DNA from 3 places in the Mesorhizobium sp. NZP2298 genome. Region 2 is predicted to be linked to each of the others. Evidence: riboswitches for the same ligand, from Rfam matches in the RefSeq annotation. Region 2 holds a riboswitch; each other region holds the start of a gene.
What was found. A riboswitch is a leader RNA that binds a small molecule or an ion and turns the genes downstream of it on or off. The one in region 2 is predicted to bind cobalamin.

Region 1 (7,472 bases), 3.1 Mb from region 2:
CACGAGACGCGCCACGCCATTCCGGCCACCATGGACCAGGAAGAGGCGGCGCGGGAGTTCGAGCAGTACGATCTTTTGTCAGCCGCGGTCGTCGACGAGAATGAGCGGCTGGTCGGCGTGCTGACCATCGACGATGTCGTCGACGTCATCCAGCAGGAAGCGGAGGAAGATCTGCTGCGCATGGGCGGCGTTGGCGACGAGGAACTGTCCGACACAGTGTTTGCGACCTCGCGCTCGCGCGTTCCCTGGCTGCTGGTCAACCTTGTCACGGCATTTCTGGCGGCATCGGTGATCGGCCTGTTCGACCACACGATCGAGCGGATCGTGGCGCTCGCCGTGCTGATGCCGATCGTGGCCGGCATGGGCGGCAATGCCGGTTCGCAGACCATGACCGTCACCGTGCGGGCGCTGGCGACGAAGGACCTCGACATCTACAATGCCGCCCGCATCATCCGCCGCGAAATGGGTGTGGGCTTCATCAACGGCATCGTCTTTGCCGTTCTGATCGGCATCGTCGCCGCCGTCTGGTTTCGCGATCCCAATCTGGGCGGGATCATCGGAGCGGCCATGATCATCAATATGTTCGCGGCCGCACTCGCCGGCATCCTGATCCCGCTGCTGCTCGACCGGTTCAAGATCGACCCGGCCGTGGCGTCGGCGGTTTTCGTCACCACCGTCACCGACTGCGTCGGCTTTTTCGCTTTCCTTGGCCTTGCAAGCTGGTGGTTCGGCGTAAGGTAGTCGCCTCAATTGACTTTTACGTAAATGCCGTGCGAGGCTCGCGCGGGGGCCATGTCGATTCCGGCGGCCAAGGGTTTGGTTCAGGACAGAAGGCGGCGCCGCGTGGCGGTCGCCCGGAATTCCGACTTGGAGTGACAATGCGGGAATATTATTCGATCACCGAACTGACCCGCGAATTCGACGTGTCGACGCGGACGCTGCGTTTCTATGAGGACGAAGGCCTGGTGCAGCCGGTGCGGCGTGGCCGAACGCGGCTGTTTCGTCCCTCCGACCGCCATCTCATCCGGCAGATCATGCGCGGCAAAAGGCTCGGCTTCTCGATCAACGAGATTCGCGAAATCATCCAGATGTACAAGGAGCCGCCGGGCGAGGTCGGGCAGCTCAAGCTGATGATCAAGCGCATCGAGGAAAAGCGCGAGGATCTGAGGCAAAAGCGCCGCGACCTCGAGGAGACGCTGGCCGAACTCGACCAAGCCGAGGAATCCTGCGTCGAGCGGCTCGTGGAGCTTGGCGTCAACACCTGACGCTGTTCAAATCCAGCGCCGCACCCGCTTCGCGTAGTCGCGGTATTTCTTGCCGAATTTCGCCGCCAGTATCTTTTCCTCGCCCTCGATCGCCAGTTTCTGGGTGAGGAAGGCGGCGATGAAGGCAAAGAGCAGGAACCAGGCTATCCCCGAGACAAAGGCGACGCCGATCAACAGCAGTGTATTGGCCAGATACATCGGGTTGCGGGTGACGCCGAAGGGGCCGGTCGTGACGAGATGGTCGGGCACGGCGTTGGGATTGAGCGTTGTCCTGGCCCGCATCATGGTGCGGATGGCGGTGAACCAGAGCACGGCGACGCCGAACAATGCCACCCAGCCCGCCGCGAACAGGATGTCGCCCAGGAGATCGCCGATCCAGGGCAGGGGATAGAGCATGCCGAGGATGACGCTGATGGCGATCGCCGCGGTGTAGATAACCGGCGGCCACGGGATCACCCCGGGCTTCGGCTGGGGCTCGGTCATTGCGTTCCTCCCTCATCCATCTTGTCTTCGGTCTGGGCCGTGCAGCTGCCGGCCAGATCGCCCAGATGCGCCCGGAATTCCGCAGTCTGGTCGTTGTTCTCGAGCCGATCAAGAGAGGCTTCGCCCTCGAGCGTCGTCAGCATGCAGCCGCAATAGCTCGAACAGAAGGTTGCGTTGCGCGTCTGCTCGCACGAGCGCTGGCAGGTTTTGAGGAAATTGACCTGCGGGGTTTCGACCTGGGCCGGCATCAGTTGCGAGAACAGCCACACGCAGCCGATCAGCAACGGCTGGTGGATCAGGTAGAAGGCGAGGCTGTGGCGGCCAATGAAGACCAGCGGATTGGCCCAGCGGCCGGGTTCGAGGCTCGCAAGGCGGGCTCGCATGCCGAATGCGGAGGCGAGTTTCGCCACGCCGATGCCGACAAGCACCGCGCCGAACCATGGAAACAGGGGCACATAGTCGTTGGATCGCGGATTGATCGCCGACAGGCCGATCCACCACAGCCAGGGATGATCCAGCGCCTGGAAGCGCAAGTAGATGGGCGCCGCGATGACCAGCGCGGCAATGACAAGCGTCAGCAGCGCGGGCAGCCGCAGGAAGGCGAGGCCGAGCAGGCTGGCGAGCGCGATCTGGTGCAGGATTCCGAAGAAGATGAAGCCGTCAGGCGTGGCAATCCGCGTGACGACCGAAATGGCGATCGCCGCTCCGGCAACCATGGCGAACCGCTTCCAGAAGCCGTTCCAGCGGATTTGCCGGCCATGGGCGAGGTACAGGCTGACGCCGACCAGGAACAGGAAGGTCGAGGCGATGCAGCGTGCGTAGATCTTCCACCAGCCGAAGGCGGTGAGGCCCGGATCGGTGTAGCCGAAGAATTCCAGGTCCCAGGTGAAATGGTAGCTCGCCATGGCCAGCAGCGCGATGCCGCGCACGATGTCGATGGCGACGATGCGCCTGGATGGCTCCGGAACGGGTGCGGTCGGCATATGGATGGTCATGGTCTCGCGATCTGATTCAGCCCGCCTGAGGACTATCACGGTTGGACGGGACAGAAGAAGGCCAGGGGGTGGATCAAGCGACGCTTTAGGCCAGAGCCGGGAAGCCTTTGACCGGCTTCGCTTTTGGCCGGTAACGGGTCGGTTTCCTCTTAATCGCCCGGGAATGGCCAGGGCAGATTTGGCTGGTGATTCTGCTTTGGGGAAGCAATGTCCACCCATGTGCGCCATCCGATCTGGCTCCCGGCCCTCAAGGCCGCGGATGCGCGCACCTTCGCCTCGCTCTACGCGGTGGAGTCCTTTGCCCGCGCCACGGTGTCGAGCGTCATCCCGATCCAGGCCTACGAGATCCTGCACAACGAGCAGATCGTCTCGATCCTCTACACCATCGTGGCGCTGCTCGGCCTGTCAGTGACCTTGTTCATGCCGATGCTGATCCGCCGCTTTGCTAGGCGCTGGGTCTACACGGCGGGCGCCTGCCTGCTTGCCATCGGCTCGCTGTTCTTCGTCACCCATACGCTTGCCGGGCAACTGGCCGGGATGTTGTGCCGGGTGATGGGCGCGAGCGCTTTGTCGATCACCCTCAATCTCTACATCATGGACCACATCCGCAAGACCGACTTCATGCAGGCCGAATCGCTGCGCATGGCGTGGTCGATGTTCGCCTGGACCGGCGGGCCGACGCTCGGCATCTTCCTCTATACACGCTTCGGCATCTACGCGGCGCATGGAGCGGTGGCGGTGTTCGCGCTGGCCTTGCTGGCGTTGTTCTGGACCTATCGGCTGGGCGACAACCAGTCGATCCGGCCCGGCAAGACCCGGCCGGCCAATCCGCTCGCCAATATCGGCCGCTTCATCGCGCAGCCCAGATTGAGGCTTGCCTGGCTGATCGCCTTTGGCCGCTCCTGCTTCTGGACGACGTTCTTCGTCTATGGGCCGCTGTTCATGGTGATCACCGGCCAGGGCGAGCTGGCCGGCGGCCTCTTGGTCTCCGCCGGCAATGCGCTGCTGTTCATGGCCATCTTCTGGGGCAAGGCCGGAAAACGCTTTGGCGGTCGCATGACCATGACCTTTGCCTATTTCGCCATGTCGGCAACGCTTATGGCGGCAGGCGCGGTGGGCGAGAGCGTGCCGCTGCTCACCGGCGCCTTCCTGTTGTGCGGCGCCTTCTTCACCATCGCGCTCGACGCCTTGGGTTCGACCGCCTTCATGCGTTCGGTACGATCTTATGAACGGCCGCAGATGGCTGCGGTCTACCGCACCTATCTCGATTTTTCCGAACTGACGCCGCCTCTGGTCTATTCAGTGGTGCTGGCTTTCTTCGGGCTGGGTTCGGTGTTCGTCACGCTCGGCCTGCTGGCGGCGGCGTGCGGCTTCGTGACCTGGCGCTATCTGCCGAAGTCACTGTGAGGATCACGGCGAAAGCGTTGCGTGGTGTTCGCGCACCCAGTTGTGGAAGCGGTGCAGTTCATATTCCTCGGGCATCAGCACGCCGGCGGCGTGCCGCATCGAGCGCAGGCCTCTCTGGTTGACCTCGCAGATCGCCGCATCCTCCTCCAGCACCTGTGTGCCGAAGGCGATGATGTTGTCGATGTCGGTCGCGGCCAGCGCTTCGGGCGCGAACAGCCATTCGGAGACAAGTTCCGTCTGTTCCGGCCCGAGCGGCACCAGCCGAACGGTCCTGACATAGTCGACATGGCCGACGATGAACATCGAGGGCAGGCTGGTGGCGTAGGTCTGGCCGGCGGCGCGTTCGGCTGGTGTCAATCCCGAGAAGACCGGCCCATGGGTCTTGCCGTCGCTCGACCAGGTTTCGGCGCCCGCCCGCAGACCACCGGAAAACTCCGGCGCGTCATTGTCGGCGTGGCGGGTCCATTCGGGGTCGTCATGCCGGCTCATCAGGCCGCGGCCATAGATCGGCACCAGCCGCGACAGGTCCTTGTGGACGCCCGGACAATGCAGGCACTCGTTGAAGTTCTCCCAAAAGATCTTCCAGTTGCAGTGCATCACCTTGCGCAGCACATGGCCTGCCACCAGCGTTTCCAGAGGCCAGTTGCCGAGATTGCCGGAGGCCGGGTCGAAGGATGCCTGCGCGGAGCCCGCCGCGTCCTCCTGCAAATTGATGAACACGAAGCCGCGCCATACCGAAAGTGCGACGCGATGGAGCGGATGGTCGGCCTTGTCGAAGCCGTCCGGCAATGATTTCGACGGCACGCGCACGAGGTCGCCGCGCAGCGAATAAGACCAGGCATGATAGGGGCAGGTGATCAGCCGCGCCTTCAGCCGGCCCTCGCTCTCCTGGCAAAGTTGGGAGCCGCGATGCCGGCACGTGTTGTGGAAGGCCCGTAACGCGCCGGTGTCGTCGCGCAGCACGATGATGTCCTGCGTGCCGATGCGGAATCGGCGAAAGGCCAGCGGTTGGGCCAGATCGGCCTCGCGGCAGACCAGCAGCCAGTTCTTGTACCAGATGGCATCGAGGTCCAGTTGATAGGCCGCTGCATCCCAATAGGCCGATGAGGGCAGGGTGGGTTCGGTTTGGGTCAGGCCGTTATAGGGATGGCGCTCGCTGGCAATTGGCTGCATGGCTGGCTTCCTGTGAAGAGGCCAGCCGACACCCGGCCAGCATAATTGTCAATTGTGGTGCCGATGACGGCGGATGTGGGCGGCATGGCGTAATCGCGCTGGTTACCGGCGGAATTTGGTTTGCCGGAGGCGATGATTCTGCCTATAGTCGCCGATGTCGTCGGTTCCATTTTGGAGCCAAGAGGGAATGCGGTGCGGGCTGACTTGTTGCCCAATGCCGTTGCTGCCCCCGCAACTGTATGCGGTAGTCCTCTCCATATGCCACTGAAGATTTGTCTTCGGGAAGGTGGGGAAGGGCGCTGATCCGTGAGCCAGGAGACCTGCCGGCGACAGGAAACTGACTTCGATGCCCTCGGGTGGAGGGTGAAAGGACAAGACATGACTACCGCTTCCGTCTCTCTCGGCGCCTCCGTTTCCTCGCAGTCGCGCTTCATGCAGCTGGCGCTCGCCGCGCTGCTCGGCACCTTCATCATCGGCTTCGTCGGCTTCTCGCATATCGATGCGGTCCACAATGCCGGTCATGACAACCGGCATTCGATGGCGTTTCCCTGCCACTGACGAGGATCTGACATCATGAATCTGTTTCGCAACGTCGTGTTCATCGCGGCGATCGCAGGGCTCGTGGCCGGCGTCGTTCTCGCCTGCATGCAGGCCTATGCCACCGTGCCGCTGATCCTCAAGGCGGAAGTCTACGAACAGGCCGAAGGCGGCCATAGCCATGACCATGCCACGGCGCCGGCTGATGCCGCCAGCGGCAACGCAATGAGTTCCGCCGCGCCAGCATCGAATGCCATGAGCGCTGCCACCCCGGCTCCGGCCGCAGCGGCTGTTCCGGCCGAGGACGAGGGCTGGGCGCCTGCCGACGGCTTCGAACGTTTTGCCTTCAACGTGGTGTCCAACGTCGTTACCGGCATCGGCTTCGCGCTGATCCTGGTCGCTGTTTCGGAATTCGCCGGAGGCATCGGCAATTGGCGCCAGGGCGTGTTCTGGGGCCTGGCCGGCTTTGCCGTTTTCACGCTGGCGCCCGGCCTCGGCCTGCCGCCGGAACTGCCGGCCATGCCGGCGGCCGACCTCACGCAGCGCCAGATCTGGTGGGTGGCAACGGTGGTCGCGACCGCCATCGGGCTTGGCCTGATCGCGTTCCGCAAGTCGTTGCCGCTTGCCATCCTTGCCGTGCTGCTGATCGTGGCGCCGCACATCGTCGGCGCGCCGCAGCCCGATAGCTTCGAGACACCGATCCCGGAAGGCCTGCACCACCAGTTCGTGGTGGCGGTGACGCTGACCAATCTGGTGTTCTGGCTGATGCTTGGCGCCGTCGTCGGCGTGGTGCGCGGACGCTTCACCGGCACCGCGACCAGCCTGCGCGACAGCTTTGCCTGATCGCGGCAAGCTGAGCTTCATCATTGGTGGTGCGCGCTCGGGAAAGAGCGCGCACGCCGAAACCCTGGCGACGGCGTTGCCCTCGCCATGGGCCTATATCGCCACCGCGCAAGCCTATGACGACGAGATGCGCGAGCGCATAGCGCTGCATCGGGCGCGGCGCGGCGCGGGCTGGACGACTATCGATGCGCCGCTCGACCTCGCCGGCGCGCTCGAGGCCTTGCCCGATAGCCACCCGGTGCTGGTCGACTGCCTGACGCTGTGGCTGACCAATCACTTGCTGGCAGACCATGACCTTGGGTTTGAGTGCCGGCGGCTGGCGGATGTGTTGTCGCGACCTCGCGGGCCGTGGTTCGTGGTATCCAACGAAGTCGGGCAAGGCATCGTGCCGGACAATGCGCTGTCGCGCCGCTTTCGTGATGAGGCCGGTCGACTCAACCAGCAGATCGCGGCGATCGCCGATACGGTGCTGCTGATGGTGGCGGGGCTGCCACTCAAGGTGAAATGAGATGACCGATATCGACGGCAAGACCACCGAAGACCGGGACGAAGAGCGCCACCGCGCCAAGATGGCCAAGCGCAAGGCGGTGCAGGACGCCGAGGTGGCGGCCAAGACGATCGAGAAGGGCCTGCTGATCGTCAACACCGGCCCGGGCAAGGGCAAGACGACAGCAGCGTTCGGTTTGGCGCTCCGCATGCTCGGCTATGGGAAGCGCGTCGGCGTCGTCCAGTTCATCAAGGGCAAGTGGCACACGGGCGAGAAGGATGC
Region 2 (7,472 bases):
CCATTTGCGCCGCCATGAAGCGCATCTTGGAACTCAACTGGCCGGCCCGCTTGCGGCGAAAGGCGATCGTGCTCGCGAGATCTCCGCGGAACGAGACGACCGCATCGACCCCAAACGTTCCATTCTTCGTGGCGCCAAACGACACAAGGTCGACGCCGGCCTTCCACGTCATCTCGGCCGGCGAGCAGCGCAGAGTGACGAGGGCGTTGGCGAAGCGAGCACCGTCCATGTGGAGCGGCAGGTTCGCTAACCGGCAGATATGGCTGATGGCCTTGATCTCGTCGAGCGCGTAGACCGATCCCATCTCGGTCGCCTGCGTGATGCTGACGCTGGAGGGCTGGACCGAGTGGATATCGCCCACCATGCGCGTTGCATTGGCCGCCAAGGCGTCGATGTCGATTTTGCCAGCTTCGCCTGGAAGCTGCACCAACTTCGCACCGGCTGTGTAGAACTCCGGCGCGCCGCACTCGTCGCGGTTGATGTGTGCGTCGGCGTGCGAGAGGATGCTGCCCCATGGCGGCGTCATCGCCGCGAGCGCCAGCGCGTTTGCCGCCGACCCCGTCGAAACGAGGAACACGTCGACCGCATGCTCGAACACCTCGGCGAGCTGGTGCTCGACGGTATGCGTCAGCTCATCGTTGCCGTAGGGAAGCGCCTGACCTGACGCGCATGCGGTGATGGCTGCGATCACCTCGGGGGAGACGCCGGCGATGTTGTCGCTGGTGAAGTCGCGGGGGCGGGTCTGCTTGCTTTCGTTCATGGTCTTGACGCTCTTTTCATCCATTGAGCGTCCAAGCTAGACGGTTCGCCGCGCGCTTTATTGAACGATATTCAAACCGAGAGGTAACGCGCCGGCGTCACTCCCAGCACGGCCTTGAAGTGCCGGGTCAGGTGGCTCTGGTCCGCGAACCCGACCGCGACGGCGACCTCGGCGACCTGCTGACCTCGCCTCAGCAGCCGTCGCGCCTCGTCGATGCGGACCTGGATCAGGTAGCGGGTGGGGGGCAACCCGAAATGCGCCTTGAAGCCATCGATCAGCGTCGCCTTGGAGCATCCGGCGAGGGCGGCCAGGGCGGCGAGCTGCAGGACTTCGTCAAAGTGGGCATGGATGAAGTCACGCACGTCGCGGAACCTCGGCGGCACGAATTTTCGCTCTGCAACGCGCGACCTGCCAACCTGTGCGAAGACGTGGGGCAGGAAACGGATCAGATGCTCCTCGATCTCCAGTGCCGAGCTATGCTCATGTTCAAGCAGGCGCCATAGCGCGCCGAGGCCGTGCGCAACGACCGCATTCTCCTGGAACGGGCTCTTGAAGTCGATCGTTCCGGGTTCGTGTTGGCCGCTGTCCTCAAGGACTTGCCGGACAAGGCCTTCGGGCATGTAGAAGATCTTCTGGCTCCAGCCAAGATCGTCACCAGCACCCCCGAAGTGCGGTTCGCCGGGCGCGAAGGTCGCGACGGCGCCGCTACCGGCGTGCCAAACCTCACCTCGGCACCAGACATCATGGACGCCTCGCTCGATCAGCCCGATTAGATACTCGTTGTGCGCATGCTTGGAGAAATCCTGCCGGTGATAGTCCGCCGCCAGGTAATCGAGCCCGCCAAGGACATCGGAGTGCTTCATCACCGCACGATTGCGCGGCGGCCGGCCCGGGGGTTCAGAACGGCCACGCGCCTTTTCGTCGCATTCTACGGTGGTATCGGCCACTTGATGATCAATCCAGGTGGGTCGTCACAACGATATCGTGCTCTCGTAGCGAATTTCAAACCGAAGCAGGATTAATTGCCGCCCGAAGAGGGGCCTGCTGCAGGGCGGGCAGCGGATTGGCGGGATTAATCGTGTTTCAAGCTTGGGAAGTGGACCCGAGCGACGCGTGGCCGGATGGCCGATATCGAGAAGAAGACCAAGCGCTATCCTCTCCGATCTGACGGATGAGGAATGGTCGCGGATACAACCGTTCCTGCCGGGCGCGGCCAAGACCGGGCGGCGCGTGGTGACGGACCTGCGCGAGGTCTTGAACGCGTTCCGCTACATGGCCCGATCGGATGGCGGCTGGCGCATGCTGCCAAAGGATTTCCCGCCCATATCGGTCGCGGTCGAGACGCCTTACGGACACGCCCACGGACTGCGCCAACTGGCTGGAACGTTCCCCGGCCTGACGGCGAAGCAGCAGGCGACGATCAAGGCGCTAAACGCAGAATACGCCAAAACTCGAAGCCGAGTACGAGCGTGTCAACGAACTGCCGGCCGATGTTGACGAACGGCTACCAGGGGCGGCTACGGCTGCACTCATTGTCGGATCTTCGACGAAGTCGGACATGAGACACAGCGCTATCGAAGTGACCGCATTGTTCTGCAACGATTTTCTCATTTGGCACGACACATGCGGGGGCTCTCCCGCATGAGCGCTCCGTCAATCTCGATTGATGCGAGCAGGATTCAATCAAGGCGCAGTGCGTCGCTTCTGAAGATCAAGGAGAGAAAAGTATGGCGAGAGCGCGAATTGGCGTGGCGCGGGCAATGACAGCGGCTGTCGTCCTCATCGCTGCGGGACAGGCCGGCGCGGCAGATGTTGGGCAAGCCGCGAGCGTCCCGCAGGCAGAAGCCTGCGTCGCGGAAGCGCCAAGCCCCTGGCAGATCCGCCTGCGTGCGTTGGGGGTGATCACCGAGGATTCGGGCTATGTCAATGCGGTGCCCGGCTCCGGTCTTTCGTATTCGAACACCGTGACGCCGGAACTCGATATCTCATATTTCTTCACGGACAACATCGCCGCCGAACTCATACTCGGCACCACCTATGCCAACATCGACGGCCAAGGTGCGATCGGCGGGCTTGGCAAGGTCGGCAAGGTTTGGCTGCTGCCGCCAACGGTGACATTGCAGTATCATTTTACCGATTTCGACACCTTCAAACCCTATCTCGGCGCCGGCGTGAACTATACGATCTTCTATCATCAGCAAGCCGGCAGCGCCGATGATCTCAAGGTCAAGAACACATTCGGCGCCGCGCTGCAGGTCGGATTCGACTACATGGTGGACGAGCACTGGGGCGTCAACTTCGACGTGAAGAAGCTTTTCCTCAAGCCCGACTTCGACGTCACTGTCGCCGGCGCCAAGCTCACGGGCAAGGCCAAGCTCGATCCCTGGTTGATAGGCGCAGGTCTCACCTACCGCTTCTGAGGACGAACCACACAAAAGGGGCGCTTTTCGAAGTCCGCGCGCGGATCATCCGTGCCGAGAAGTGGACCCGCAATGGTTCTTAAAGGAGTTGTTGGCATGCGCGTAGAAAACGATCATTGCGACGTGATCGGTGTGCCGGCCGCTCCCACGCAACTTGATCGTCTTTCTTCTGCGATTCTGCAGCAGGGGGGGATGGCGCGAGTGTCGCTGCCAGGCGGTGTGGTGGCCTGGGCGGCAGGCCGTCACCAGACGCTCAGGCAGATGCTTTCCGACCAGCGTTTCAACAAGGACTGGCGACAGTGGCGGGCGGTGCAGGACGGCGAGATTCCCGAGGATCATCCGCTGATCGGGATATGCAAAGTGGACAACATGACCACGGCGCACGGCGCCGATCACCGTCGCTTGCGCGGCCTGCTGTCCAGCAGCTTCGCGCCTAGTCGTATCGCCTTGCTGGCGCCACGGATCGAACAATGCGTCGATCGACTCCTGGCCGAGATGGCGCAGCGCGGCGGCAGTGCCGATCTGATGTGCGAGTTCGCCGTTCCGCTGCCCACCAACGTGATTGCCGAACTGTTCGGTTTGCCGGACGAACAGCGTGAAGAGATCGTCGCGCTCACCTACAGCCTGGCCAACACCTCCGCCACAGCCGAAGAGGTGCGACAGACGCGGCAGCGCATCCCGGAGTTCTTCCGTCGCCTGATCGCGCTCAAGCGGGGCCAGCTCGGCGATGATCTGGCTTCGGCCCTGATCGTCGCCCGTGACAAAGGCGAGCTCGTTTCCGACACCGAGCTCATCGACATGCTGTTCATGGTGCTCTCTGCGGGCTTCGTGACCACCGCCGGCGTCATCGGCAATGGCGTGCTGGCATTGCTGACGCATCCGCAGCAACTGCACCTGGTGCGCAGCGGCCAAGTTCCTTGGTCACAGGCGATCGACGAGATCCTGCGCTGGGGCAGCTCAGCGGCCAATCTGCCGTTCCGCTATGCCACCCAGGACGTGGAGATCGACGGATGCATGGTCCGCCGCGGCGATGCCGTCCTGATGGCGTTCCATGCGGCGAACCGGGACGAAAAGGCCTTCGGTCCCGGCGCCGACAGGTTCGATGTCACCCGGCGGCACAACCCGCACCTGTCATTCGGCGAGGGGCCGCATTCCTGCCTGGGCGCTGCGCTGGCGCGCCTGGAATTGCGCTGCGCCTTCCCCGCGCTGTTCGGGCGGCTGGAGGATCTGGCCCTGACCATCGCTGCGGAGGACGTCGTCTACATGCCGTCTTACGTCATTCGCTGCCCGCAGCGCCTGCCGGTCAGCTTCCGCCCTTCCGTCGCTTAGAGAAGTGCGGCATTCACCCCGGATTCGGTGATTCTCGGTTCGCCGGGGTGGCTGGTCTCGCACGAGGGGGGCGAGCATGCCCGGTTACGCACGATCGTGGCGCCGGCCTTCAGCAATCGCAGGGTGAAGCTGCTCGCGCAGCAGGTCGAGGCGATCGCCGCGCAGTTGTTCGAGACGCTGGCGGCCCAGCCCCAGTTCCGCCGACCTGAGGCGCCACCTCTCCTTTCCGCTTCCGGACATGGTTATCAGCGTGCTGGAATGCGCAAGCACGCTGAGCGAAGCCGAGCGGGGAACAAATACCGGGATTCCCGGCGGACCGTGACGGCCTCGCCCCACTTTACGCTCTTGAGCCCGGCGACCTCGATCTGATCCGGCGTCGCCGATGAGGACAAGGACCTCTCCGAGCCTGCACTGATGTGAGGCCGCATCGTACACGGCTTTGGGCGAAAGAGACTGATCAGCGCAAGGGCACTATTCGCATCATCACATAAACATCTCGTTATATGTATTGACAAGGAGCGAAGCTGCTGTGATTGTGCGCATGTCGTGGTTCTCCGCGCGGCACTGCCGTAGCGGAGCTAAGAGGGAAGCCGGTGCGATGCCGGCGCTGCCCCCGCAACTGTTAGCGGCGAGCCAAGCCCATTGGTGTCACTGAGGCGAACGGCCTCGGGAAGACGGGCAGAGGCTTTGACCCGCGAGCCAGGAGACCTGCCACGACGAACAACGTCCACGGGCGGGGTGTCTCGGTGGCCGCGGTAGCCTGGCTTCGTGCCGCCTACTCGCGCGTTCCTTGTCCCCACGCCCCAACCATCGGGGTATGGCATGACTGTCTCTCAACAAATTCCAGTGGCAACGCTCGGCGTGCCGCGTATCGGTCGACGGCGGGAACTCAAATTCGCGCTTGAAAGCTACTGGTCCGGAAAATCTCCCGCTGCCGACCTGCTCGCGACGGCGAAGGCGCTACGCGCCGCCAGCTGGAGGGAGCAGCACGATCGCGGCGTGTCGAAAATCCCGTCCAACGATTTCTCACTTTATGACCATGTGCTCGACACCGTCGCCATGGTCGGCGCCGTGCCGGCACGATACACCTGGACTGACGGCGAGGTCCCACTCGATACCTATTTCGCAATGGCGCGCGGCAACCAAGATCAGGCCGCTGATTGCGGACATGCCGGTGACGAGCATGCGGCCAACGGGCATGGCCTTGCCGCGATGGAAATGACCAAATGGTTCGACACCAACTATCACTACATTGTGCCGGAACTTACCGACGATCAGAGCTTTGCCCTCTCGTCGGCGAAACCGGTCGATCATTTCCTCGAGGCCAAGGCGCTCGGCATCCACACGCGCCCGGTCCTGCTTGGACCGGTTACCTTTCTCAAGTTGGCGAAGTCACCTGAGGAAGGTTTCAACCCTATCGCGCTCCTGCCACGGCTGCTGCCCGTCTACGAGGAGCTCCTGCGGAGGCTGAAGCTCGCGGGAGCCGATTGGGTGCAGATCGATGAGCCGGCGCTCGTGGTCGATCTGGTTCCCAACGAACGGGATGCGCTCCAATTCGCCTACTGCCGGCTGTCAAAAGCAGCACCGGAGTTGAAGATCATGGTCGCTACCTATTTCGGATCGCTGGGAGACAATCTCGAGACCGCAATTTCTCTGCCCGTGGCGGGACTGCACGTCGATCTCGTGCGCGCTCCAGAGCAGTTGGAGACCGTCGGCCGGCTCGCGCAGAAGGAACTTGTGCTCTCGCTCGGGCTGATCGACGGCCGCAACGTCTGGCGCGCGAACCTGCCTGCCATACTTGACCGCATCAAGCCGATCGTCGCCGGCTGGCCGCTGGACCGCGTGGAGATCGCCCCGTCCTGCTCGATGCTGCATGTGCCGATCGACCTGGACATGGAGACGGCACTCGATGCGGACGTGAAATCGTGGCTCGCCTTCGCGGCGCAAAAAACCGACGAGCTGGTCGTGCTCGCCCGTGCCCTGGCTGAAGGCCGGGACGCGGTCGCCGCCGAACTAGAGGCGTCGGCTGAGGCTGCCGCCGCTCGCGCGACATCCGCTAAGGTGCATGATCCGCTCGTCGAAGGTCGGGTCGCCAGCATCAAGGTCGCCATGACGCGCCGGAAGAGCGCATTCGACGTGCGCTCCAAGCTTCAGGGCGACACGTTTGGCTTGCCATCCTTCCCCACCACGACGATCGGCTCCTTCCCGCAAACAGCCGAGGTTCGCAAGGCGCGGGCAGCCCATGCCAAGGGCGAGCTGAGTTACGTCGACTATGAGGCCTTCCTGAAAAAAGAGATAGAAGCCGCCGTTCGCTGGCAAGAAGAGATCGGACTCGACGTGCTGGTCCACGGCGAATTCGAGCGCAACGATATGGTGCAGTATTTCGCCGAGCAGCTCCGCGGCTTTGCCTTCACGCAGCATGGGTGGGTGCAGAGCTATGGCTCGCGCTTTGTGCGACCCCCGATCATCATTGGCGATGTGTCGCGACAAAATCCGATGACACTACACTGGTGGCGATACGCCCAGTCGCTGACGCCAAAGCCGGTGAAGGGCATGCTTACCGGCCCGGTGACGATCCTCAACTGGTCCTTCGTCCGAGACGACCTTCCGCGCTCAGCCGTCTGCCGCCAAGTCGCGCTCGCCATTCGCGATGAAGTGAGCGACCTCGAAAAGGCCGGCGCCAGGATGATCCAGATCGACGAAGCCGCACTGCGCGAGGGCTTGCCGCTTCGTGAGGCCGACTGGGAAACCTATCTCGACTGGGCCGTCGAATGCTTCCGGCTGGCTTCAACGGCGGTTGGCGATGCGACCCAGATTCACACCCATATGTGCTATTCCGAGTTCGGCGACATCGTGGACGCGATTGCTGCAATGGATGCCGATGTGATCTCCATTGAAACCTCGCGCTCGCAGATGGAACTGCTCGATACGCTGCGAACCTTCAAGTATCCGAACGAGATCGG
Region 3 (7,472 bases), 1.3 Mb from region 2:
TGCAAGCGCGTGCCGAAGGACAGCAGCGCCACCTTTGTGCCTTCCCTGACAATGCGGCCCTTGCCGAGTTCGAGAACCGAGCCGCGCTCCGGCATGTCGAGGCCGACGCCATTGCCGCGCGGATAGCGGAAGGCGATCGGGCCGTCATCATAGCTTGCCGCGGTGCGCACCATGTGGCGAAGCTCCGCCTCGTCGGCAGCCGCCATCACGACAAAGCCCGGCAGGCTTGCCAGGAAGGTGGTGTCAAAAGCACCGCAATGGGTGGCGCCATCGGCGCCGACGAAGCCGGCACGGTCGATGGGGAAACGAACCGGCAGTTTCTGGATCGCGACGTCGTGGACGACCTGGTCGTAGGCGCGCTGCAGGAAGGTCGAATAGATCGCCGCGAACGGCTTGTAGCCTTCGGTCGCCAGGCCCGCCGCGAAGGTGACCGCGTGCTGCTCGGCGATGCCGACATCGAAGGTCCTGGCCGGAAACACTTCGCCGAACAGATCCAGCCCCGTGCCGCTCGGCATGGCGGCGGTAACCGCGACGATGCGATCGTCCTCTAGAGCCTCCTGGATCAGGCTTTCGGCGAACACCTTGGTGTAGGCCGGCGCGTTGGCCGGCGCCTTGGCCTGCGCGCCGGTGATGACGTCGAATTTGTTGACACCATGATATTTGTCGGCGGCGGCTTCCGCCGGCGCGTAGCCCTTGCCCTTCTGGGTGACGACATGGATCAGCACCGGGCCTTCGCCATTGTCGCGGACGTTTTTCAGGACCGGGATCAGATGCTCGAGATTGTGACCGTCGATCGGGCCGATATGATAGAAGCCGAGCTCCTCGAACAAGGTGCCGCCGGTGACGTAGCCGCGCGCATGCTCGACCGCCCTTGTAATGGCACGATCGGCGCGCTTGCCGAGATAGGATGTCAGTTTCTTGCCGAAGTCGCGCAGGCCGGCATAGGCCCTGCCCGAGGCCAGCCGCGCCAGATAGGCACTCATCGCACCGGTCGGCGGTGCGATCGACATGTCGTTGTCGTTGAGGATGACAATGAGCCGGGCATCGAGAGCGCCGGCATTGTTCATCGCCTCATAGGCCATGCCGGCCGACATGGCGCCGTCGCCAATGACGGCGATGACATTGTTGCGGCCACCGGAGAGGTCACGGGCGGCGGCCATGCCAAGGCCTGCCGATATCGAAGTCGAGGAGTGGGCGGCGCCGAACGGATCGTATTCGCTCTCGGCACGGCGGGTGAAGCCGGACAGGCCGCCTTCCTGACGCAGCGTGCGGATGCGGTCGCGGCGGCCGGTCAGGATCTTGTGCGGATAGGCCTGATGGCCGACATCCCAGATCAGCCGGTCGTCCGGGGTGTTGAAGACATAGTGCAGCGCGATCGTCAGTTCGACCACGCCAAGGCCGGCGCCAAGGTGGCCACCGGTGCGGGACACCGCGTCGACGAGTTCGAGGCGAAGTTCTGATGCCAGTTGCGGCAGTTCGCTCTCGTCAAGCGTACGCAAGTCCGCCGGAATGCGGACCTTGTCGAGAAGCGGCGTATGCGGCGTTGCGTTCACGGGTGCTCGGGCTTTCTGTTCAACGGCGGGATAAGCCGCCGGCCTGCGAAAGTAAATGCGTGCCGGTGACACGGATCAAGCAGGTCCCCTTGCCGATTTCCTCAGCTTTCCGGCAGCGGGATGAACTCTTCCTCGTCTCCAGGAACGATATCGAAGCGGCCCGTCTTCCATTCCTGCTTGGCTTGTTCGATGCGCTCCTTGGAGGAGGAGACGAAATTCCACCAGATATAGCGCTGCGAGCCGAGCGAGGCGCCGCCGAACAGCATGAAATGCGCACCGGTTTGCGACGACACGATGATCTCGTCGCCGGGCCGGAACACCAGCAGGCGTTCAGCCGGGAAGACGTCACCCGAAATCGTGACCTCGCCCTCCAGTGTGTAGATGGCGCGTTCCTCCGCATCGGCCGGGATCTTTATGTTGGCGCCGGGCGCCAGCCTGAGGTCGGCGTAGAGCGTCTCGGCGTCGGCCCGTACCGGGGAACGCAGTCCCTGGAAGTCACCGATCACAACGCGGCCTTTGACGCCTTCGGCATCGATCTCGGGCAGCCGCAAGGCAGCGGTGTTCTCGAATACGGGCGCCACTTCCTCCTTGCCGTCCGGCAGTGCCAGCCATGTCTGCAGGCCGGAGATCGACATCGGCGCGCCGCGCAATTCCTCGGGCGTGCGCTCGGAGTGGACGATGCCACGGCCGGCGGTCATCAGGTTCACATCACCGGGCTGGATGACCATTTCAGTGCCGAGCGAATCGCGATGCCTGATCTTGCCGTCGAACAGATAGGTCACCGTCGACAGGCCGATGTGCGGATGCGGACGGACGTCGAGCGCCTGGCCTGCACGCAGGATTGCCGGACCCATGCGATCGAAGAAGATGAACGGCCCGACCAGCCGTCTCCTGGCGGTCGGCAAAGCACGACGGACCTCGAAGCCGCCAATGTCCTTGGCGTTCGGGATGACCATCAGTTCGATCTGGTCGCTGGCAAAGGCATCGCCGGCTTCAGGGTCTTTCCCGGGGAAGAAGCTCATGAACTCTCCTTGTCAGCGTTCGGTGACCGCTTTGGCGACATCACGCAAAGCGGATCGCCGCCTTTGCCCGCAGTTTGGCGGCCACTTCTTCGCGGTTACGCGGATGCTGGTTGGTTTCGAGCGAATCGAGAAGTTCGCGCGCCGATGCCGCAATGGCCTCCACTGCGTGGTCGAACGCATGCTGGTTCTGTTTCGAAGGCCGCGTCGTTCCGCTCAGCTTGCGGACAAATTGAAGGGCTGCGTCGCGCACTTCGTCATTGGTTGCCGGCGGATCAAAATTGAACAGGGTCTTGATGTTTCTGCACATCGCTTCCGTATCTCCTCTTGTCCTGGAGCCGTTTCAATCGGAACGAGTTTTATCCTCAACCATGATCGTGTCCAAAAACCGGAGAGGCAAGACCATGGTTCGCGGCCATGCCTCAGTCCGCGTCGAGCGGCTCGGTTCCAACCGGCTTGCCGTCGCGCGATAGCCTGATCTTCTCAACCTTGTCCTCGGCCGCCTTCAGCAGCCGGTCACAATGCGCCTTCAGGGCCTCGCCGCGCTCATAGATCCGGATCGACTGATCGAGCGGCACGTCGCCACGCTCCAGATCATCGACGATCTTCTCCAGCGCGTCGAGTGCCTGCTCGAAGCTCATCGCCTTGACGTCTTCGTTGGTCTCAGCAGCCATCATTCATCCTTTCATCAGTCGCCCGACATGGGCGGCGACCGAAAATGCCAGTCCCTGCAGATCGTAGCCGCCCTCGAGCAGGCTGACGAGCCGGTTGCCGCTGTGGCGGGCGGCGCGCTGCATCAGCTGGCCAGTCGCCCAGTCGAAATCGTCCTCGGTCAGGTTGATCTCGGCCAAGGGATCACGGTGATGCGCGTCGAAACCGGCCGAAATAATGATGAGGTCGGGCGCGAAATTGTCGAGCGCCGGCAGGACGCGCGACAGGAAGGCATCGCGAAACACCTCGCTGCCGGTCCGCGGCGCCAGTGGTGCGTTGACGATGTTGCCGGCGCCGGTCTCGCTCTTCGCGCCAGTGCCGGGATAAAGCGGCATCTGGTGCGTCGAGCAATAGAGCACCGAGGGATCGTCCCAGAAAATATCCTGTGTGCCATTGCCGTGGTGCACATCCCAGTCGACGACTGCGACACGGTCGATGCCGTGCTTCTTCTGCGCATAGCGGGCCGCGATCGCCGCCGTGTTGAAGAAGCAAAAGCCCATTGCGGTGGTCTTTTCGGCATGGTGGCCGGGTGGCCGGGCGGCGACGAAGACATTGTCGGCGCGGCCTGCGAAGACGTCGTCGACGGCGGCGTTGGCGGCGCCGATCGCGGTTATCACCGCCTGCCAGCTCTTCGGGCTGGCGGTGGTGTCGGCATCGATGCGGGCAATGCCTTCGTCTGGGATGGCGGCGCGCACGCGCGCGATGAAATCGGCCGGATGCGCGTAAAGGATGGTGGCCTCGTCGCCTTCCGGCGCCTTGACGCGGTCGAGCTCGGCAAAGGCTTCGTCGTCAAGCACGCGCTCGATGGCGCGCAAGCGGTCCGGCCGCTCGGGGTGACCGGGGGGCGTGATGTGCTCAAGGAAGATCGGATGCGTGTAGAGACGAGTGGCCATGATCCCTATCTAGTGCCCCAACGCCACGATGGCCATGCGTCGCGGCCCGATGGCTGGGGAAAATCGCTTCTGCGTCCATTGGCGTCGCTGTGGGGATTGGCGCCGCGGACGCTTCGGCATAAGGTCGCCGTCACTGCCTGGTGCCCGCCAGTCTGTTTGTCTAGCCGCATTCTGCGGCGCCAAGTGATTCCACTTGGCTGCAAATGCTCTGGCGGGAGAATCGGGAACACGGTTGAATTCCGTGGCGTGCCCAACGCTGTGAGGGGGACCGCGCCGGTAAATGCCACTGTCGATGACGGGAAGGCACCGGACGCGGGTTGATCCTGAGCCAGAAGACCGGCCTGGCAGGCACCGTCATCCGCATGGTCAGGCGGATGACATCAGAGCGACGTGCGTCCACTTGGACGCACTAAGTGCGCTCTGACGGTGTGAAACTATTGCAATCGCAAGGGGACAAGCGATGCCGGATGCTATGACCGCTCCTGTCGGCGACGGATTTGACCAGATGGCGCGCGACGCGGTGTACCGCGCCATGTTCACGCGGCGCGATGTGCGCAGCCATTTCCTGCCTACTCCTCTCGACGATGAGGTGTTGGCACGGCTGCTGCTTGCCGCCCATCACGCGCCATCGGTCGGGTTCATGCAGCCGTGGAATTTCATCGTCATCCGCGATGCCGCGCGACGGGAGAAGGTGCGCGACCTGTTCCTGGCCGCGCGAGAACAGGAACTGCCTGAAATCGAAAAGGAAAGGCAGGCACTCTACCGCAAACTCAAACTGGAAGGCATCTGCGAAAGCGCGCTCAACATCTGCATCACCTGCGACCGCCAGCGCTCGAAGGGCTCGCCGCTGGGACGTTGGCACAATCCGGAGATGGACCTCTACAGCACGGTCTGCGCGGTGCAGAATTTCTGGCTGGCGGCACGCGCCGAAGGCGTCGGCGTCGGCTGGGTCAGCATCATCGAGGCGCAGGCACTGAAAAGCCTGCTGTCCATTCCCGACCATGTAACGCCGATCGCTTATCTCTGCGTCGGCCGGGTTTCCGAGTTCGCGCCCAAACCGGACCTTGAAACACATGGCTGGGGCCGGCGCCTGCCCCTGCCCGAACTGATCATGAGCGAGACCTTTTGCGGGAAAGGCGAGGCACCGCTCAAGTCAGCGGCGGCGCGCCTGAACGCCGTCGATGCCGCCCAGGCCTGCCCGGCCGATCAGCGCGTCGCGCCGGCCGTGCCCCAGCGCGAGCCGCCGAAGGAGGAAAGCGCCTTGTCCTTGAGTTCCCTGAACTTCGATGACGCCTCGGCCAGCCGCGCGTCCCAGGCCGGATCAGGCACCTGGCCGGCGATGGTCTTGAAATAGACCTGCATCAGGCAGGCGATGGCAAAGGGCTCGATGAACGCCGCCTTGAAGGCCCAGGCAAAGACGATGGCCAGCACGAAGGCCCAGCCGGCGAGCTGTCCGGGCATGAGGAAAAGAATGGCCCCGGCCGGGGCGAGCATCAGCAGAAAGATGACGAAGGACACGCCCCACATGATGACCGCCAGCCAGACGGCGTTCTTGACCATGGTCTTGCCGTTCTGGGCGTAGAGAACCACGCCCTGCCGCGCGGTTTCGAAAGGCGAGGACGAGTTGATGCGGATGTTGTAGCCGAGGATGATCTCGTCGACATAGGTGAGAGACAGGCGGATCACCGTGTTGATGAAGGAGACCAGGCCGCTCAGGCCCGGAATGGGCAGAGAGGCGGCGACGCCGCCGAGCAGGCCGGTGATCGCGCGGATGGCGCCCTTGACCAGCTGGTCGACGACGAAAAGGATGTTGGCCTCGGCGAAACGCTCGGTCACGACCTGCCGGGCATAGGCGATCTGGTTCTGGCCGGCAGGAACATGATGGCCGTCGATCAGGTGGACCATGACGGCGATATGGCCGGCCTTGACGACGTAGAGGATGTATTCGCGGATCCAGTAGACGGCGATGGAGACGATGCCGAAACCGACCACGCCGCCCCACAGGGCAAAGGACAGCGGTCCATCGGGATCGGTGGAGATATGGCCGACGCCATAGCCGACCGAGGCGCCCGTGCCGGTCGCCATGATGTAGGCCAGCGTGATGCCGAAATAGACGATCATGCGAAAGACAATGAAAGGCCAGGTCCGCATCATGATGGACACCGACCTGCCGATATCGAAATCCCACATGCCCCGAATCTCCCCTCAGAGATGGCTGGGGAGGATGCGCTCTAACCGAAGATTGTCAATCATGGGCGGGGCACCAGGCCGCAGACGGGACTTCAGTTCGATTGCGGACCCGGTTCTTTGAGCAGCCCCTCAAGCAGTTGCTTGAACGCCGCCACCACCTTCCTCGACGTGGCTTCGGGGTCGTTTGAATTGGCGATCCGCTGCGACGCCTGGCTGCTCGCCCCGTTGATAAGGCGCGCGGCCGTTTCAGGGTCGACGCCCGGGACGACCACCCCTTCCCTCTGCAGCGCGGTCAGATGATCCGTCATTGAGCCAACGCAGGCATTGGCATTCGACCATTGTGCCGGATCGCCCAGCACAGCAGGGCCATCCCGGAACATTATGCGCTGGATTTCCGGCTCCAGCGCCATCTCGATATAGGTGGTGCATTCGTCGACGAAACGCTGCCAGCGGGTCGGCGCTCTCGATGCGATCTCGTTCACCCGAGCCGCCATCTCGCCGTCGATTTCGGCGATAACCGCCTCCAGCAGCCCCTTCTTGTCGCCGAAGTGATGATAGAGCGCGCCGCGCGTCAGCCCGGCGGATGCCGTGAAATCGTCCATCGACGCTTCGGCATATCCGATCGAACCGAACGCCTGGCGGGCAGCGGCGATCAGCTTGGCGCGCGTCTCGGCGATCATCTCCTTGCGGGGTCTGCGCATTCTGCCTGGCCTTATTCACATACGCAACGTATGCCAATTGACATACGCTGCGTATGATCTATCTAGTTCCCATACGCTCCGTATGTAATTGGCATATCGCCTTTTGTCGAGGAACCGGATCATGCAGAACCCTTACTCAGAGATCTTTCGCGCCCCCGGTGCCAAGGGCTTCGCAGCCGCCGGTTTCCTGGCGCGCCTGCCGATCGCCATGGCGCCCATCGGCATCGTGGCGATGCTGTCGCAGACACGTGGCGAATACTGGCTGGCCGGCGCTGTCTCGGCGACATTCGCATTGGCCAACGCTTTCCTGGCGCCGCAAATATCAAGACTGGTCGACCGCCTTGGCCAGACCCGGATCGTCGTGCCCACCACAATCATCTCCGTGCTCGCATTCCTGGCGCTGAT

Region 1: another riboswitch for cobalamin. It lies ahead of EB231_RS17855 (CbtB domain-containing protein); the one in region 2 lies ahead of metE (5-methyltetrahydropteroyltriglutamate--homocysteine S-methyltransferase).
Region 3: another riboswitch for cobalamin. It lies ahead of bluB (5,6-dimethylbenzimidazole synthase); the one in region 2 lies ahead of metE (5-methyltetrahydropteroyltriglutamate--homocysteine S-methyltransferase).

What each region holds. Positions count from the first base shown of each region.
Region 1 is NZ_CP033365.1:3,686,326-3,693,797, forward strand. Features, by position in the region: gene mgtE (magnesium transporter) at 1-741, shown strand, start outside; gene EB231_RS17830 (MerR family transcriptional regulator) at 879-1,265, shown strand; gene EB231_RS17835 (methyltransferase family protein) at 1,272-1,748, opposite strand; gene EB231_RS17840 (heparan-alpha-glucosaminide N-acetyltransferase) at 1,745-2,743, opposite strand; gene EB231_RS17845 (MFS transporter) at 2,951-4,150, shown strand; gene EB231_RS17850 (aromatic ring-hydroxylating oxygenase subunit alpha) at 4,154-5,323, opposite strand; cobalamin riboswitch at 5,468-5,665, shown strand; gene EB231_RS17855 (CbtB domain-containing protein) at 5,702-5,881, shown strand; gene EB231_RS17860 (CbtA family protein) at 5,897-6,703, shown strand; gene cobU (bifunctional adenosylcobinamide kinase/adenosylcobinamide-phosphate guanylyltransferase) at 6,696-7,211, shown strand; gene cobO (cob(I)yrinic acid a,c-diamide adenosyltransferase) at 7,213-7,472, shown strand, end outside.
Region 2 is NZ_CP033365.1:6,783,315-6,790,786, forward strand. Features, by position in the region: gene EB231_RS32255 (threonine aldolase family protein) at 1-784, opposite strand, end outside; gene EB231_RS32260 (AraC family transcriptional regulator) at 832-1,707, opposite strand; partial or broken gene EB231_RS35345 (transposase) at 1,882-2,083, shown strand; gene EB231_RS32270 (OmpW/AlkL family protein) at 2,488-3,180, shown strand; gene EB231_RS32275 (cytochrome P450 family protein) at 3,277-4,509, shown strand; partial or broken gene EB231_RS35005 (cytochrome P450) at 4,516-4,765, shown strand; cobalamin riboswitch at 5,040-5,239, shown strand; gene metE (5-methyltetrahydropteroyltriglutamate--homocysteine S-methyltransferase) at 5,356-7,472, shown strand, end outside.
Region 3 is NZ_CP033365.1:5,448,781-5,456,252, forward strand. Features, by position in the region: gene dxs (1-deoxy-D-xylulose-5-phosphate synthase) at 1-1,553, opposite strand, end outside; gene EB231_RS26410 (pirin family protein) at 1,655-2,575, opposite strand; gene EB231_RS26415 (DUF2277 domain-containing protein) at 2,616-2,882, opposite strand; gene EB231_RS26420 (exodeoxyribonuclease VII small subunit) at 2,995-3,246, opposite strand; gene EB231_RS26425 (histone deacetylase family protein) at 3,250-4,176, opposite strand; cobalamin riboswitch at 4,341-4,536, shown strand; partial or broken gene bluB (5,6-dimethylbenzimidazole synthase) at 4,637-5,296, shown strand; gene EB231_RS26435 (hypothetical protein) at 5,383-6,366, opposite strand; gene EB231_RS26440 (TetR/AcrR family transcriptional regulator) at 6,459-7,067, opposite strand; gene EB231_RS26445 (MFS transporter) at 7,189-7,472, shown strand, end outside.